DNA from 3 places in the Salinivibrio sp. VYel1 genome. Region 2 is predicted to be linked to each of the others. Evidence: riboswitches for the same ligand, from Rfam matches in the RefSeq annotation. Region 2 holds a riboswitch; each other region holds the start of a gene.
What was found. A riboswitch is a leader RNA that binds a small molecule or an ion and turns the genes downstream of it on or off. The one in region 2 is predicted to bind thiamine pyrophosphate.
Positions count from the first base shown of each region.

Region 1: another riboswitch for thiamine pyrophosphate. It lies ahead of thiC (phosphomethylpyrimidine synthase ThiC); the one in region 2 lies ahead of thiD (bifunctional hydroxymethylpyrimidine kinase/phosphomethylpyrimidine kinase).
Region 3: another riboswitch for thiamine pyrophosphate. It lies ahead of thiB (thiamine ABC transporter substrate binding subunit); the one in region 2 lies ahead of thiD (bifunctional hydroxymethylpyrimidine kinase/phosphomethylpyrimidine kinase).

Region 1 covers NZ_RSAM01000019.1:50,777-56,160, reverse strand. Annotated here, with positions in the region: gene crcB (fluoride efflux transporter CrcB) at 236-616, shown strand; TPP riboswitch at 673-772, shown strand; gene thiC (phosphomethylpyrimidine synthase ThiC) at 866-2,842, shown strand; gene thiE (thiamine phosphate synthase) at 2,839-3,507, shown strand; gene EHW58_RS15060 (HesA/MoeB/ThiF family protein) at 3,491-4,258, shown strand; gene thiS (sulfur carrier protein ThiS) at 4,242-4,439, shown strand; gene EHW58_RS15050 (thiazole synthase) at 4,442-5,215, shown strand; gene thiH (2-iminoacetate synthase ThiH) at 5,215-5,384, shown strand, end outside.
Region 2 covers NZ_RSAM01000001.1:500,351-505,734, forward strand. Annotated here, with positions in the region: gene EHW58_RS02200 (potassium channel family protein) at 1-316, shown strand, start outside; gene thiD (bifunctional hydroxymethylpyrimidine kinase/phosphomethylpyrimidine kinase) at 432-1,286, opposite strand; TPP riboswitch at 1,348-1,448, opposite strand; gene EHW58_RS02210 (bifunctional diguanylate cyclase/phosphodiesterase) at 1,503-3,260, opposite strand; gene EHW58_RS02215 (PAS domain S-box protein) at 3,257-5,146, opposite strand; gene EHW58_RS02220 (DUF3081 domain-containing protein) at 5,223-5,384, opposite strand, start outside.
Region 3 covers NZ_RSAM01000008.1:56,483-61,866, forward strand. Annotated here, with positions in the region: gene leuB (3-isopropylmalate dehydrogenase) at 1-728, shown strand, start outside; gene leuC (3-isopropylmalate dehydratase large subunit) at 750-2,171, shown strand; gene leuD (3-isopropylmalate dehydratase small subunit) at 2,181-2,783, shown strand; gene EHW58_RS09125 (DUF547 domain-containing protein) at 2,926-3,717, shown strand; TPP riboswitch at 3,756-3,857, shown strand; gene thiB (thiamine ABC transporter substrate binding subunit) at 3,901-4,896, shown strand; gene thiP (thiamine/thiamine pyrophosphate ABC transporter permease) at 4,902-5,384, shown strand, end outside.

The DNA.
Region 1 (5,384 bases), on a different contig from region 2:
TTAAGGGTAGATGTGAACATGCAATCTACACAAAAGCGTGTTGGGGGCTGGGTCGCCAGCCCGGTCGAATCCCTCTACCCCTGCCAAACATCAAAGCATCGACATTGTCGGTGCTTTTTTTGTATGTGACTCATTATGCTTCTAGCACCCCTAACCCTCTTCCCTTTTTCTTCCTCCTGTTTCTTGTTCACATGTCGCGGTATGATGACTTTTTACCAATCGAAAGGAGCACCCTGTGGTAAGCATATTGTGGGTAGGACTTGGTGGCGCATTAGGGGCGTCTTCGCGTTTTTTAGTTTCAGAGTGGAGCGTCGCGGTGTTTGGTCGAGGATTTCCCTACGGCACCCTAATGGTTAATGTGCTGGGATCATTAGCGATGGGTGTCTTTTTAGCGGCGATGAGCCAAGAACTGATTGCCCCAGTGCCTTGGCGTCAACTGATTGCGATTGGCTTTTTGGGCGCGTTCACCACCTTCTCGACCTTTTCAGTGGATACCTTGCTTCTTTTTCAACATGGTGAGACGGTGAAAGCCTTGTTAAACGTGGGTCTCAACCTTGCGTTGTGCTTAGGAGCGGCCGCGATGGGGGCTTGGTTGCTAGGACGCATTACTGGGTAGGTAAAAACATGCCATTACGTCGCTTGTTGTTGCGGCGGTGATTTCTTATACTGGCGTTGAACTTGTCGGAGTGCCAATTGGCTGAGACCACGTTAAGTGGGATCCGTTGAACCTGATCTGGTTAGTACCAGCGAAGGGAACAAGAGATGCATCAGATCACAGACCGTACGCGTCTGCCAGTTTGCTCACATCTCAATTCAGCGTTTTCCGGCAAGCATTAATTCCCATAATGAACACCGGAGTAATGCTATGTCGACCCGTAAACAGGCCCGTCTTGAGGCCAAATCTTTTATCGATTCCCTCTCTGCGCAAACCTACCCCAACTCGGAAAAAGTCTATGTCGAGGGATCGCGACCCGATATTCGCGTAGGGATGCGAGAAATCCATTTGTCTCCGACCTTTGTGGGTGGCAGTAAAGATAATCCGCAGTACGAAGCCAATGAATCCATTCGGGTTTATGACACATCAGGGCCTTATACTGACCCACAGAGTGCTATCGATATTTACCAAGGCTTAGCGCCAGTGCGCAAAGCCTGGATTGATGAGCGTGCCGATACAGAGTTTCTTGATGCAGTGAGCTCAGACTATGCGCAGACCCGCCTTAGTGATGAAACCTTAGATGATCTTCGCTTTAGTGCCTTACCGTCTATCCGTCGGGCAAAACCTAACCAATGTGTGACCCAACTTCACTACGCACGCCAAGGCATTATCACCCCAGAGATGGAATTTATCGCTATCCGGGAAAATATGGGACGTCAGCAGTATCGTGAAGAGCAGCTAAACCGCCAGCACCCAGGAGAAAGCTTTGGCGCGCATTTACCCTCAAACATCACTCCCGAATTTGTGCGCCAAGAAGTTGCTGAAGGGCGTGCGATTATTCCGGCCAACATTAACCACCCAGAAGCGGAGCCGATGATTATTGGGCGTAACTTTCTGGTGAAAGTGAATGCCAATATTGGTAACTCGGCGGTGAGCTCCTCCATTGAAGAAGAAACCGAAAAGTTGGTGTGGGCGACCCGTTGGGGCGCGGATACGGTGATGGATTTATCGACCGGACGCAATATCCACGAAACCCGCGAGTGGATTTTACGTAATAGCCCAGTCCCGATTGGCACCGTGCCTATGTATCAGGCGCTTGAGAAAGTGAATGGCATTGCCGAAGACCTGACTTGGGAAGTGATGCGCGATACCTTGATAGAGCAAGCCGAGCAAGGGGTCGACTACTTTACCATTCACGCTGGGGTGCGTTTGCACTATGTGCCCATGACTGCCAATCGCGTGACTGGGATTGTCTCGCGTGGTGGGTCGATTATCGCCAAATGGTGCTTGGCGCATCATCAAGAAAGCTTCCTCTATACCCATTTTCGTGAAATCTGCGAGATTTGTGCTGCCTATGATGTATCGCTGTCATTAGGCGATGGGTTACGTCCCGGCTCAGTAGCTGACGCGAACGACGAAGCCCAGTTCAGTGAGTTACGTACCCTGGGCGAGCTAACCAAGGTGGCATGGGAATACGATGTGCAGGTGATGATTGAAGGCCCCGGCCATGTGCCCATGCACATGATCAAAGAGAATATGGACGAGCAGCTCACCCATTGCCACGAAGCGCCCTTTTATACTTTAGGCCCGCTGACTACCGATATTGCGCCTGGTTACGACCACATCACCTCCGGGATTGGTGCGGCGATGATTGGCTGGTTTGGGTGTGCGATGCTTTGCTATGTCACGCCCAAAGAACATCTGGGTCTGCCCAATAAAGAGGATGTTAAAACTGGGCTTATCACTTACAAGTTGTGTGCGCACGCCGCCGACTTAGCCAAAGGACATCCGGGCGCGCAGGTGCGAGATAACGCCATTTCCAAAGCGCGCTTTGAATTTCGCTGGGAAGATCAGTTTAACCTTGCATTAGATCCAGTGACGGCGCGTGCTTATCACGATGAAACACTGCCTCAAGAGTCGGGCAAGGTCGCGCATTTTTGCTCCATGTGTGGGCCAAAATTCTGCTCTATGAAGATCAGCCAAGAAGTCCGCGATTATGCCAAAGAAAATGGCTATGCCGCTGCGGGCGAAGCGATTGATGTCACCATGCTGGAAGACCCGTTAGCAGGCATGCAGCAAAAATCGCAAGAGTTTCGAGCAAAGGGCAGTGAGCTCTACCTGCAAAAATCCCATCATTCGTCACAACAAGGCGCTGAGGTAGCGGACAGCGATAAGGTGGAGTCATGAGCCTGACCCCGTTTGCATCTATGTCTGAAGGTATAGGCCCATTATATCCGGTGGTAGACGATGTGGACTTGCTCGAACGCTTGCTTTGCTTGGGGGTGAAAACCGTGCAACTGCGTGTGAAGCAGCCGGGACATCCCCAATTGGCAGACTGGGTACAGCGTGCGGTGGCGTTGGGCCGCGCGCACTATGCCCAGGTGTTTATCAACGATCACTGGCAGCTTGCGCTTGAAGCTGGCGCCTATGGCGTTCATCTGGGCCAGCAAGACATACAAGAGGCGGATCTTGACCGGCTCGCACGACAAGGCGTGCGCCTTGGCGTATCGACACGCAGTCCCGAACAACTTGCTGCAGCGATTGCGCTCTCGCCCAGTTATCTTGCCATCGGCCATATTTTTCCCACTACCACCAAACAGCTCGCCGAGCCGCCGCAAGGCATTTCTGCGTTAGCGCAGCAGGTGGCGACTGTGGATGGCCGCTTCCCGACGGTGGCGATTGGCGGTATTGATCTCAACCGAGCCCCTGACGTTTGGCGCACTGGCGTGGACGCCATTGCGGTGGTCCGTGCCGTGACGCAAGCGCCTGATTTAGCGGCGCGCATTGACGCATTTGACCGCTGTCTTAATCCATCCAGACAACAAGGAGGGCGTGATGCTATCGGACAGTGAATACCTGCGTTATAGCCGGCAAATCATGCTGCCAGAAGTTGGAGAGTGCGGGCAGCAGGCACTTAGCAAGGCGCGTGTGTTAATGGTCGGTGCCGGTGGGCTTGGAACCACCGCGGGCCTCTATCTTGCAGGCGCTGGCGTGGGTCAGTTAGCGATTGCTGACTCGGACCACATTGAGCTATCTAACTTGGCGCGTCAGGTGGCGTATCGGGAGGCGCAAATCGGCACCGATAAAGCCGCGTCGCTAGCCGCTAACTTGGTCGCGCTGAATCCACATTGCCAGTGCCGAGCCATCAATGCCTATCTAGAAGGTGAGCGTCTGGCGCTCGAAGTAGCGATGGCGGATGTGGTCCTTGATTGCAGTGATAATCTCGCCACTCGCCATGCAGTCAATCAAGCCTGTGTAGAGGCTGGTACGCCGTTGGTGAGCGCAGCGGCGATCGGTTGGCAAGGCCAGTTATTGGTTTATCAACCGCATAGCGCATGTTATGCGTGCGCCTTCGCAGACGTGACGCTTTCTGAACCCACACGCTGTGCAGAATCCGGGGTAATGGGACCTGTGGTCGGCATGATGGCCACCGCGCAAGCGCTGGAAGGAATAAAGCTGTTATTAGGGCAGGCGGTCGGGACCAATCGCTTGTCACGACTGGATGGACAAACCATGACATGGCAGCACTTTTCGCTGCCCGTGGATCCGCATTGTGCGGTTTGTCAGCCTAAGCGGGAGGTAAGCGATGCAGTTAACCATTAATGACACGCCGACAGAGGTCAATGCCACGACCGTCGCGCAATTGATTGAGGAGATGAAGGTGCCAGCCGAGTCGGTCGCAGTGGCGCTAAATCAGACCATTATTGCGCGTGATGCTTGGTCATCCACGTCACTTACCGCTGGCGATAGCTTGGCGGTCTTTCAAGCGATTGCCGGAGGATAATCATGTTAACCATTGCGGATACGACGTTTTCATCTCGACTGTTAACCGGCACCGGCAAGTTTGCTAGTCGCAAGACCATGGCCGAGTCACTGGCGGCCAGTGGTACTGAACTGGTCACCATGGCGCTAAAGCGAGTCGATGTCCATGCCATACAAGATGATATTTTAACCCCGCTGCGCGAGCTCGGTGTGCACCTGCTGCCCAATACCTCGGGGGCGAAGAATGCGCAAGAAGCGGTCTTTGCCGCGCGTCTTGCTCGAGAAGCATTGGGAACGCACTGGGTGAAGTTGGAAATTCACCCCGACTCCAAATATTTGATGCCTGACCCGATTGAAACCCTTCAAGCGGCGAAAACCCTTGTGGATGAGGGGTTTGCGGTGCTGCCGTATTGCCATGCTGACCCTGTGCTGTGTAAGCGTTTAGAAGAGGTGGGGTGCGCGGCGGTGATGCCTCTTGGGTCACCGATTGGCTCCAACCAAGGACTGGCCTCAATGGCGTTTCTCGACATCATTATCGAGCAAGCCCGTGTGCCGGTGATCATTGATGCTGGCATTGGCGCACCGTCAGATGCGGCGTTAGCGATGGAGCGCGGCGCTGATGCCGTCTTGGTGAACACCGCGATTGCCACCGCTGGCGATCCGATTGCCATGGGCGCGGCGTTCAAACAAGCGGTTGAAGCCGGACGATGTGCGTATCGCGCTGGGCTGGCGGGCACACAAAATCACGCCCACGCTTCTAGCCCCTTAACCGCGTTTCTTGACGCTAAGGAGGCGTGATGAGTTTTTCTGAGCGGTGGGCGGCACTCGATTGGGATCATCATCGGCTTTCGATTTACAGCAAAACGCGTCAAGATGTTGAGCGGGCGTTGGCCAAGTCATCGCGTAATTTGGACGACTTCGCCGCCCTGATCAGCCCTGCCGCTGAAGGATATCTCGAGGTCATGGC
Region 2 (5,384 bases):
AGAATGTGTACCGTCTGTTTCCGTAGAAATGCTGGCGAAAGCCGCTGTTGATCCGGGTTCCAGCCAGTTGCATCACGAGTTGTTGAGTACCGCACAAGGGATGACACAGTATTGTGCGCGCTACCCGACTAACGCGAGCACGACGGATGTGGGTACCTTGTTCAATCAGTTAAAGCATGAATACGATACAACCTTAATTGGTATCGACAAAGGTGAGGGCATTACCCTTAACCCCAGCTTGCAAACCGAAGTCGCCCCCGGCGATCGCCTTTTCTATATTGCCGCTGAACGTTTACCGCATTGGTCGGCGGCGTGATTCGGGCACCTTTTATCACACGCGACACTGGCTATTAACCCTTCCGGAGCAGTCCGCCGCCGCCAAGACGGAGGCGGCGGACTGGCTTTACGTGCCCTATTCGCGAAAAAACGGTCTATTCGACCACCGAGGTTTCTTGTGCATCAGAATGACACGCTTCGACTGGGTAGGCGTAAAAATGATGCACAGGCCCCGCGCCTCTTCCCACCTTTAACTGCTGACTATGCGCTAAAGCCTCTGTCAAATACTGCTTAGCCGCCCGCCCGGCTTCAACGGGCGTCATTCCCTGCGCGTAATAAGAGGCCATCGCCGCAGACAGTGAACAGCCTGTGCCGTGTGTATTAACGGTTTCAACCCGACGGGCGCTCAGGGTTTGACAGGTATCTTGGCTAATCCACACATCCACGCTTTCAGGGGCGTGATGTAAATGCCCGCCTTTGAGCATCACATACGGGCACCCGAGCCGACGTAGGGCTGGAACTAACGCATGCATTTGCTCAATGGAGGTGGGAACAGGCTGACCGGTTAATCGCGCCGCCTCAGGCAGGTTGGGGGTGAGCACGGTTGCTCGCGGGATCAGCGCTTCAATCAGCGCTGTCATGGCGTGTTCATCCAACAAAGGATCGCCGCTGGTGGCTACCATCACGGGATCTAAAATCACCGGTAAGTGAGGCGATCGCGCCAGCACGGCGGCCACTTCGCGAATAACCGCTTGGTTGGCGAGCATACCAATTTTCACTGCACGCACCGGCATATCGTACAAGACGGCCTCTAACTGGGCACGGACAAAACCAGGATCAACCGCCGAGACGGCCTCAACGCCACAGGTGTTTTGCGCGGTTAACGCGGTGATCACCGAGCACGCATAACCGCCGGTGGCTGAAATCGCTTTGATATCGGCTTGAATGCCAGCACCGCCACCGCTGTCTGAGCCGGCGATGGTAAGAATAACAGGTGGAGATAGGTTCATAATGGCCCCTTAATCATCAGGGGCGGAAGGAGACAAAGCGAGCCAGAATGCGCCACTTCGTGTGCTGAACGTGTCAGTTCCCTCCGCCAGTGCTAACTGGATCAGGTTCTACGGGTCCTGCTTTCGCAGTCTCAGCAATCACTTGCTCCCCGACTAACACGGTCAGAATATAAACCTTAATGATAAAGCGCAAGTCTGATGTTTCTGATGGCGCGTTTACACATTCTCGTAATGGTTAATGGTCGTATTGCCTTGTTGGGCGGTTTTAAGCAGTTGTTCGAATCCATCTTGGATAAGCGGCCGCGCATATAAAAACCCCTGCACTTGGTCGCAGCCAATTGTCTGTAGCACCTGCTGCTGGCTGACTTCTTCCACCCCTTCGGCAACCACGCCATGACCAAAGCCATGGGCTAACTCAATCACGCTACCCACCAAGTGTTTGTCACTGGCGTTGGTGGCCAAATCTTGAATAAAACTGCGGTCGAGTTTAACCCAGTCTACTGGCAGTTGCTTAAGGTAACTTAACGAGCTGTAACCGGTGCCAAAGTCATCCAACGCGATATGCATCCCGGCATCCCGCAGCTGTTGTAGCTCGCGCAATGCCACCGAGATTTGCTGAATCAGTGCCGATTCCGTGACTTCCAATTGAATAATCGCCGGCGGCGTGTTTGTCGCATGGCAGCGAGCCAGCACACTCTCGGCAAAACCATGCCGGAGTTGCTGGGCAGAGACATTGATTGACAGATGAAAGTGCTCATCAGTCAGGCCCTGTACGCGCCATTGCGCCACCGCCTCCAGTGCCATCGCCAGTACTTTATCGCCAAGTTGCATCATATCGGCGCTGCGCTCGGCAATGGGAATAAATTCGGCGGGACTTATCGCCCCTAGGGCTGGATGCTGCCAACGCAGTAGTGCTTCTGCGCCCACCAGCAGGCCCCCATCAAGCCGCCATTTAGGTTGATAGACCAAGGAGAGATGATTGCTTTGCAAGGCCGGGCCTAGCTCAGTACGGATCAAGTGCTCTCGCTGCGCTTTACTGTCTAGCTCGGGCTGATACTCACCGACAGCCTGATCATCGGTCGGAATAGCCAGGATCGCTTGGCGAAACAACTGCGGCACATCGGCGCTTTCCGAGTCAGCACGGCTGATCCCTATATGGCAATGCAAGAACATCAGTCGCCCTTCGAGGGTATGATGACCACTGATGAGTCGGTGAATCCTCGCTGCTTTTTTCACCGCCTCTTCTCCGTCTCCCTCTATCAGCATCACCAGTCTCGAGCTGTCCCAAACCCCCACTCGATGCGAGCGCGCCACCGCACTGTTCGCCAGCAGCTCAGCAATGTGCTTATACAGGGCTTCGGTCATTAAATGCCCTTGATGCTGCGTCACCGCTTCCATCCCATCAAGCGCAATCATCAACACCGTCACCGACCCTCGCATCAATTGTCGCTCCGCTGCATCCAATAAGGCTCGGCGATTGGGGAGACCTGTCAATGGGTGGGTAAGAGAAAGGGCGCGTAAAGTGGCGGTTTGTTTGTTCACCAACATTTGCAAACGCGCAGCTTGGTCACGCTCTTTCAATGTTTTAAGCTGTAACTGCAGTAGGTTGTGAATACGCTGAAGCACTTCGTCATAATCAAACGGCTTGCTGATATAATCTATCGCCCCTCGGCATAGCGCTTGATTACGTAACCCCACATCATTATCCGCAGTGAGCACCATGACGGGTGGACAATGGTCCCCCAATGCTTGGTTCAGATCATCCAGCACCATGAGTCCCGAGCGCCGTGGCATGCGCATATCAAGCAAGATAAGATCGGGCACCGGCGACAAGTGGTCGTGCACAGCACAGGGGTCCGTTAGCCCAATCAGATGCACGTACCCCGCTTGGTCAAGCATCGCGGTGAGTAAGTCAATGTTTTCCGCGCGATCGTCAATGATCAAAATGGTCGCTTGTGATGGTGACTTTATCATTCCCTGTCCTCTAATAACGATTGAATAGCCGCGGCGAGCGCAGTTGACGATACGGGCTGCTGTAGTCGTATGTGTGGTGTGGCGGCGCTGCAATGGGCTTGCCCTTCCGCCCCAAGTATGATCAGCGGTTTATGCTCCATCAGGCACGTCCAATGTGCGGGCATTCGCGCTAAGTCATTACCATGGATGATAAAAAGTGATGGGGCGAGCCTATGTGTCATCGCTTCAGCCAACGAAAAATCGTGCGCATGGTGCAAGGTCAACAGCGGCCAGTCCTCAAAGCAATCAGAGACCAGCCGTTGCTGGTGACTGCCTTGGTCAATATAAAGCACACGGTGTGGCTGAGTGAGGCGTATATTCGCGTCAGAGGCTTCTGCAACCAGGGGCTCAGAGGAGTGTGGCTTCGCGCGATAAGGGAAGGTCACCGAGAAGGCACTGCCCTTGCCCTGTTGACTCGCAACCCTGATCTCACCTTGCATCTGAGTCACCAGTTGATAGGTGACGGCCAGCCCAACCCCCGCGCCTTCTATCAAAGAGTCTTCTGCCACTAAACGGTTAAAGGGCTCGAAAAGGCCGTCGAGCTGGTCGTCGGCAATACCAATGCCTGTATCATTCACCGTCATGGTCAGATTGCCGTGATGCGTGTGCGCATCCACCCAAACCCTGCCTTGTGGATGGTTATATTTCACTGCATTGCTGAGTAAGTTAATTAAGATTTGCTTAAACCGCGTTGGATCCACATAAAGCTCTCCCTCTTGCTCCGCAGGCAAACAATTTTGCAAGCTAACGTTCTGTCGCTCTGCCAGCGGCGATAAGGTTTGAATGGCATCATTGACCAATGCGCTAACAGGGTACCAGGTGAGATGAAGCACTGTTTGTCCGGCCTCTATTTTGGCCAGATCGAGCACGTCATTGATCAGTGCCAGCAAATGTCGCCCACTTTGGTGGATATGATCAACGTACTGGCGCTGATCATCGGCCAGCATCTGAGTGGGAGATTTGAGTAGTAGTTGCGCGTACCCCAGCACACTATTTAAAGGCGTACGTAGCTCGTGACTCATAGCGGATAGGAAGTCACTTTTTGCTTGGTTGGCGCGCTCGGCCTCTTGCATCGCTTGTAATAGCGGTGTGGCATCATACGCCACCGTTACAATCGCGTAAGGCTCTCCGGCAAGATGGTGGATCAGTGTTTTCGCCAACTTAAACGTCCGGCCGTCACGCAAGGTCACATCAATATGTACAGGCTCACCGTCGACCGTTAATTGGTGATCGAGTGCATTGAGGGTATCGCGCATGCCGTCAGGGAGCGCGCGACCAAATGCGTCAGCCAGTTGGCTCACATGATCCGCTCCCACCGCTTGTAAACAGGCTCGGTTTGCCAACGCATATTGGCCACCTAATTCTCTAACAAATACCGGATTACCGATGGCATCGATGATGGTTTTTAGCCGATTTCGCTCGTGCTGAACAGTGGCTTGGGCATGCGTGAGTGCGCTTAAATCCGACATAATGCCGATAAACTCTCGTCGTTCATCGATCCACACTTCGCTCACCGCCAAATGGATTGGGATCAGGCGCCCATCACGGTGCCGCGCGTTCACGCGCCGCCCTGTGCCAATAACATTGGGCTGACCGGTTGCAAGGTAGTTTTCTACGTATTGGCCGTGCTTGCCTCGATGCTCGGGAGGCATTAAACACGCCACATCCTGGCCGATAAGCTGCTGTTGCTCGTAGCCAAGTAGCGTGTGCGTGAAAGGGTTAGCATCAAGGATAATACCTTGGTCATCAATGACTAAAATGGCGGCGGCCGCACTGTCAACCAGCGCTTTGTAGTGAGCCTGCGAGCCGCCCGTGCGCCACCCATCCATGGTAGATTGATCCGTCATCGTGTTCCCGCCTCTAACAAAAACGCCCCAGCTATATTGGGGCGTCTACCACGGACCTAACGAGTTGATATCGTAGTCATTTTTTGTAGTTTTTGACCAAAGCGTCCACCTTTTTCAGGAACTGCTCTTTTAGGTTTTCGTGCTCATAGTCGAGATCATAGGTATTGTGGAACCCCACACGTAACTGTACGCCATTGCCCGCTAAATAAATGGTATAGCCGTCATAATCTGAGAAAGC
Region 3 (5,384 bases), on a different contig from region 2:
TGCGCGCCGACATTGCCGACAAAGGCTTTAACATCGTGGTGGTGCGAGAGCTAACCGGTGGGATTTACTTTGGTGAGCCCAAAGGACGTGAAGGTGAAGGCCGCGAGGAAAAAGCGTTTGATACGGAAGTTTATCATCGCTATGAAATTGAGCGTATCGCCCGCATTGCCTTCCAATCGGCTCAGTTGCGTAATAAGCAAGTGTGCTCAATCGATAAAGCCAATGTGTTGCAAAGCTCAATGCTATGGCGTGAAGTGGTGGAAGAGGTGGCCAAGGACTATCCGGATGTCCACTTGAGCCATATGTATATCGACAACGCCACCATGCAGCTGATTAAAGACCCGTCGCAATTTGATGTGATGCTGTGCTCGAATATTTTCGGTGACATCATCTCCGATGAATGCGCAATGATCACCGGCTCAATGGGCATGCTGCCATCTGCGAGCTTGAACGCGAGTAAATTTGGTTTGTATGAGCCCGCCGGCGGCTCTGCCCCCGATATTGCGGGTAAAAATATCGCCAACCCAGTGGCGCAAATTCTCTCCGCCGCGCTAATGTTACGCTACTCGTTAGGCGAAGAAGACGCGGCCTGTGCGATTGAGCATGCGGTCAGCCAAGCACTGGCGGCCGGTGAGCTGACCGCTGATCTGGCGGGCAACCATCCTGCCCTCAGTACCGAACAAATGGGCGAGCGTATCGCCGCCTATATCCGCCAAGGCGCAGAATAATTACCCGTAAGGATACGAGCTATGTCGAATGCAAACACCCAGCAAGGCGCCAAGACCTTGTACGAAAAAATTCATCAAGCCCATATTGTCACCGAGCAGCCCGGCGAAGCGCCGCTGCTGTATATCGACCGCCATTTGGTGCACGAAGTGACCTCACCACAAGCCTTTGATGGTCTGCGGGAAAAAGGGCGTCCGGTGCGCCAAGTGAGTAAAACCTTCGCCACCATGGATCACAATGTCTCCACCGAAACCAAAGACATTAACGCGTCAGGGGAAATGGCGCGTATCCAAATGGAAACACTGGCCAAAAACTGCGAAGAGTTCGGTGTCACTCTGTATGACTTGAATCACCCTTACCAAGGCATTGTGCATGTGATGGGCCCCGAACTGGGTATTACCCTGCCCGGCACCACCATCGTCTGTGGTGACTCTCACACCGCAACCCACGGTGCTTTTGGTGCACTGGCCTTTGGCATTGGTACCTCTGAAGTCGAGCACGTGCTGGCCACCCAAACGCTCAAGCAATCCCGCGCCCGCACGATGAAAATTGAAGTCACGGGCAAAACCGCCCCCGGGATCACTGCCAAAGATATTGTCCTAGCCATTATTGGCAAGGTCGGTCATGCCGGCGGCACCGGGCATGTGGTGGAGTTTTGCGGGGACGCAATCACCGACTTGTCGATGGAAGGGAGAATGACGGTGTGCAACATGGCAATCGAATTAGGCGCCAAAGCTGGCCTGATCGCCCCGGATGACACCACCTTTGCCTATTTAAAAGACAAGAAATTTGCCCCGAAAGGCGAGCAATGGCAGCAAGCAATCGCCTATTGGCAAACCTTGCATTCGGACGCCGATGCGCAGTTTGATCGCGTGGTCACCCTCGATGGCAGTCAAATTCACCATCAAGTGACCTGGGGCACCAACCCCGGCCAAGTGGTCAGTGTGCATGATACCGTGCCTGCCCCAGAGACAATGAACGATCCGATTGAACGTCACTCGGCAGAACGCGCATTAAAATACATGGGGCTGACACCCGGTCAAGCCATCAACCAAATCCGTATCGATAAAGTCTTTATTGGCTCTTGCACCAACTCACGGATTGAAGACATGCGTGCGGCCGCTGCGGTTGCCAAAGGGCGACGTGTGGCAGAGGGCGTGCATGCCATGGTGGTGCCAGGCTCCGAGCAAGTGCGGGCACAGGCGGAGCAAGAAGGACTGGATGTCATTTTCCGTGACGCTGGCTTTGAATGGCGTTTACCCGGCTGTTCGATGTGTTTGGCGATGAATAATGATCGCTTAGGCCCCAAAGAGCGCTGCGCCTCCACCAGTAACCGCAACTTTGAAGGGCGTCAAGGCCGTGAAGGCCGCACCCACTTGGTCAGCCCAGCCATGGCCGCAGCGGCGGCGATTGCGGGCCATTTTATCGACGTTAACCAAATATAAGGAGGCCTTATGTCAGGCATACACACTCATACCGGCATTGTTGCCCCGTTGGATGCGGCAAACGTCGATACCGATGCGATCATTCCTAAGCAGTTTTTGCAAAAAGTCACCCGCACCGGCTTTGGGCAGCACCTGTTTCACGATTGGCGCTTTTTAGACGATGCGGGCCAGCAACCGAACCCCGAGTTCGTGCTTAACCAAGCACGTTACCAAGGCGCGAGCGTCTTGCTCACCCGCGAGAATTTTGGCTGTGGCTCATCCCGCGAGCATGCGCCTTGGGCGCTGGATGATTACGGGTTTAAAGTGATTATCGCCCCCAGTTTTGCCGATATTTTCTATGGCAACTGCATCAATAACCAAATGGTGCCGGTAACCCTTGAAGAAGGCCAAATCGATGCTTTATTTACGTATGTGGCGGAAAATGAAGGCGCGACGGTAACCCTGGATTTGCCCGCCCAAACCATTCGAGCCGGTGAACACTGCTTTGCCTTCCAGATGGATGATTTTCGCCGTCATTGCCTGTTGGAAGGGTTAGATAGCATCGGTCTGACGTTGCAGCACGAAGCCGATATCTCACGCTTTGAAAAACAAATACCAGACTTTTTGGTGTAATACGCCCTCCAAGAACGCCAATAAGCGCGGTATTACCCGTACTTATTGGCGCTTCAACCCATTTTTTTCATCCTCAATGAAACCAACCGCTGACTCGCTTGGTCTAGTCTCAAAGAAGGTTTGATCGCATTAAGGACTGGCAATGCAAAAACATTTGGTAATTCTGCTCTGGTTAGTGTTTCCGCTCATCAGCCAAGCCGCGCCCAAAGCGGATTACTGGGCAATGTGGGATGCCCATAACCCTGACAGCCAAGCCACGTTTACCCATCACAGCTGGCAAGTGTTACTCGATAAGTATTTGCAATCTCAGGGGCAGCACACCTTATTTAACTATGCCGCCGTCACGGATAACGACAAAGCAACCCTCGACCATTACATTGGTATGCTCACCGCGCGCGACCCACGTACCCTGACCAAAGACGAGCAATACGCATATTGGGTTAACCTCTATAATGCGGTCACGGTAAAACTGATTATCGCCGAGTACCCGGTCCGTTCCATCACCAAACTCGGTGGGCTATTTAGCTTTGGCCCTTGGGATGATGAAGTGGTTACCGTCGCTGGCGAGCCGCTCACTTTAAACGATATCGAACACCGGATTTTACGCCCGCTTTGGCAAGATCCGCGTACCCACTATGCGGTCAACTGTGCCAGCCTTGGCTGCCCTAATCTTCAGCCACAAGCCTTTCAAGCAAGTGCACTTGATGCACAGCTCGAGCACGCCGCCTATACCTTCATTAACAGTGATAAAGGCGTGAGTCAGCAAGGGGGAAAATGGCAACTTTCCTCAATTTATGAATGGTTTGAAGCTGACTTTGGTGGCGATAAGCAAGGCGTGATCGCTCACATAAACCAGTATCGCGATATTCCATTGCCACAAGAGGCAACATTGGAATACGACTACAACTGGGACCTTAACCAACTCGGCAACTAAAAGGCTTGGTTAAACCTAAGCCAATCAGTACAATACCACCGTACTCATTGGGGAGCCTCACGGCTGAGATTGCGCACTGCGCTAGACCCATCGAACCTGATCCAGCTAACACTGGCGTAGGGATTGAGACTTGATGTTGCCATCAACTTGCCTCAACACCCACGCCCAACTTAGGAGCGTGCTGTGAAAGTTTTTACCTCTGTTCTCACTCTGGTTTCTTTATCGCTATTATCACTCGGCGCCCGCGCCGCGGACCCGCTTACTGTCTATACCTATGACTCCTTTATTGCTGAATGGGGGGCGGGGCCTAAAATTAAAGCGAAATTTGAACAGCAATGCGATTGCCAGCTTGAGTTTGTGTCTCTCGACGATGGGGCCGCCTTACTTAATCGCCTGCGCATTGAAGGAGAAACCACCCAAGCCGATATCGTACTCGGTATGGATACCAACTTAATGAAAGAAGCCGAGCGCAGTGGGATTGTTGCCGAGCACGCGGTCAATACCGAGCGCCTGCAAGTGCCTGGCGGGTGGGATAACAAATACTTTATCCCTTACGATTACGGCTATTTTGCCTTTGTGTATGACACTACTCGTTTGCTCGACCCACCCAAAAGCCTCAAAGCCTTGATTGAAGAGCGCGACGATATCAGTGTGATTTACCAAGATCCGCGCGTATCAACGGTCGGCCAGGGGCTAATGCTTTGGATCCAAAAAGTGTACGGCGATAATAATCAACAAGCATGGCGCGATCTTGCCGATAACACGATCACTGTGACCAAAGGCTGGACCGAAGCTTACAACATGTTCCTCAATAAAGAAGCGGACATGGTGCTCTCTTATACCACCTCGCCGGCTTACCACTTAGTGGCCGATGAAGACGATCGCTTTGCCGCCGCCATGTTTGAAGAGGGGCACTATATGCAAATCGAAGTCGCCGCTAAATCAGCCTATACCGATCAGCCGGAACGAGCGGATGCGTTTTTACAATTTATGCTCAGTGATGCGGCACAGTCGGTGATCCCAACCACTCAGTGGATGTATCCGGTCACCGATGTCAACTTGCCTGATGCCTTCTACACCTTGGACAAACCGCAAGAGAGCTTGCTGTATCAGCCTGATGAAGTGATGGGCAATCGCCAGCAATGGGTGCGTGACTGGCAAACCGCGCTGGTTGAATAGCCAAGATGCTCAACCCTTCTCGAACCTGGCCGGGCAGTATTGCGGCCAGCTTGGTCGTGGCTTTGATTGGCAGCGCACTCTGGGCGTTATTCTCTCACAGCCACGATTTGTCACTTGCCTCCTTATGGCAAGATACCTACTTGCGCCATGTCACCTACTTTAGTTTTAAACAGGCCGCGTTATCCGTCGTACTTAGCGTTGGGCTAGCAGTGCCAGTCGCTCATGCGCTGTCTCGCCGACAATTTCCAGTAAAGGCATGGCTGCTGAAGTTATTCGCCATGACCTTGGTGCTGCCGGTCTTGGTGGGAGTATTTGGACTGGTTGCTATCTATGGCCGTAGTGGCTGGATTGCACAAGCTTTCGCGCACTTCGATGCGGCTATGCCGTTTTCTATTTATGGCTTAAGTGGCATTTTACTCGCCCATGTGTTTTTTAATCTCCCTTTTTCCGCCCAATTAATGGTGCAAGCCTTAGAGGGGATCCCAGCC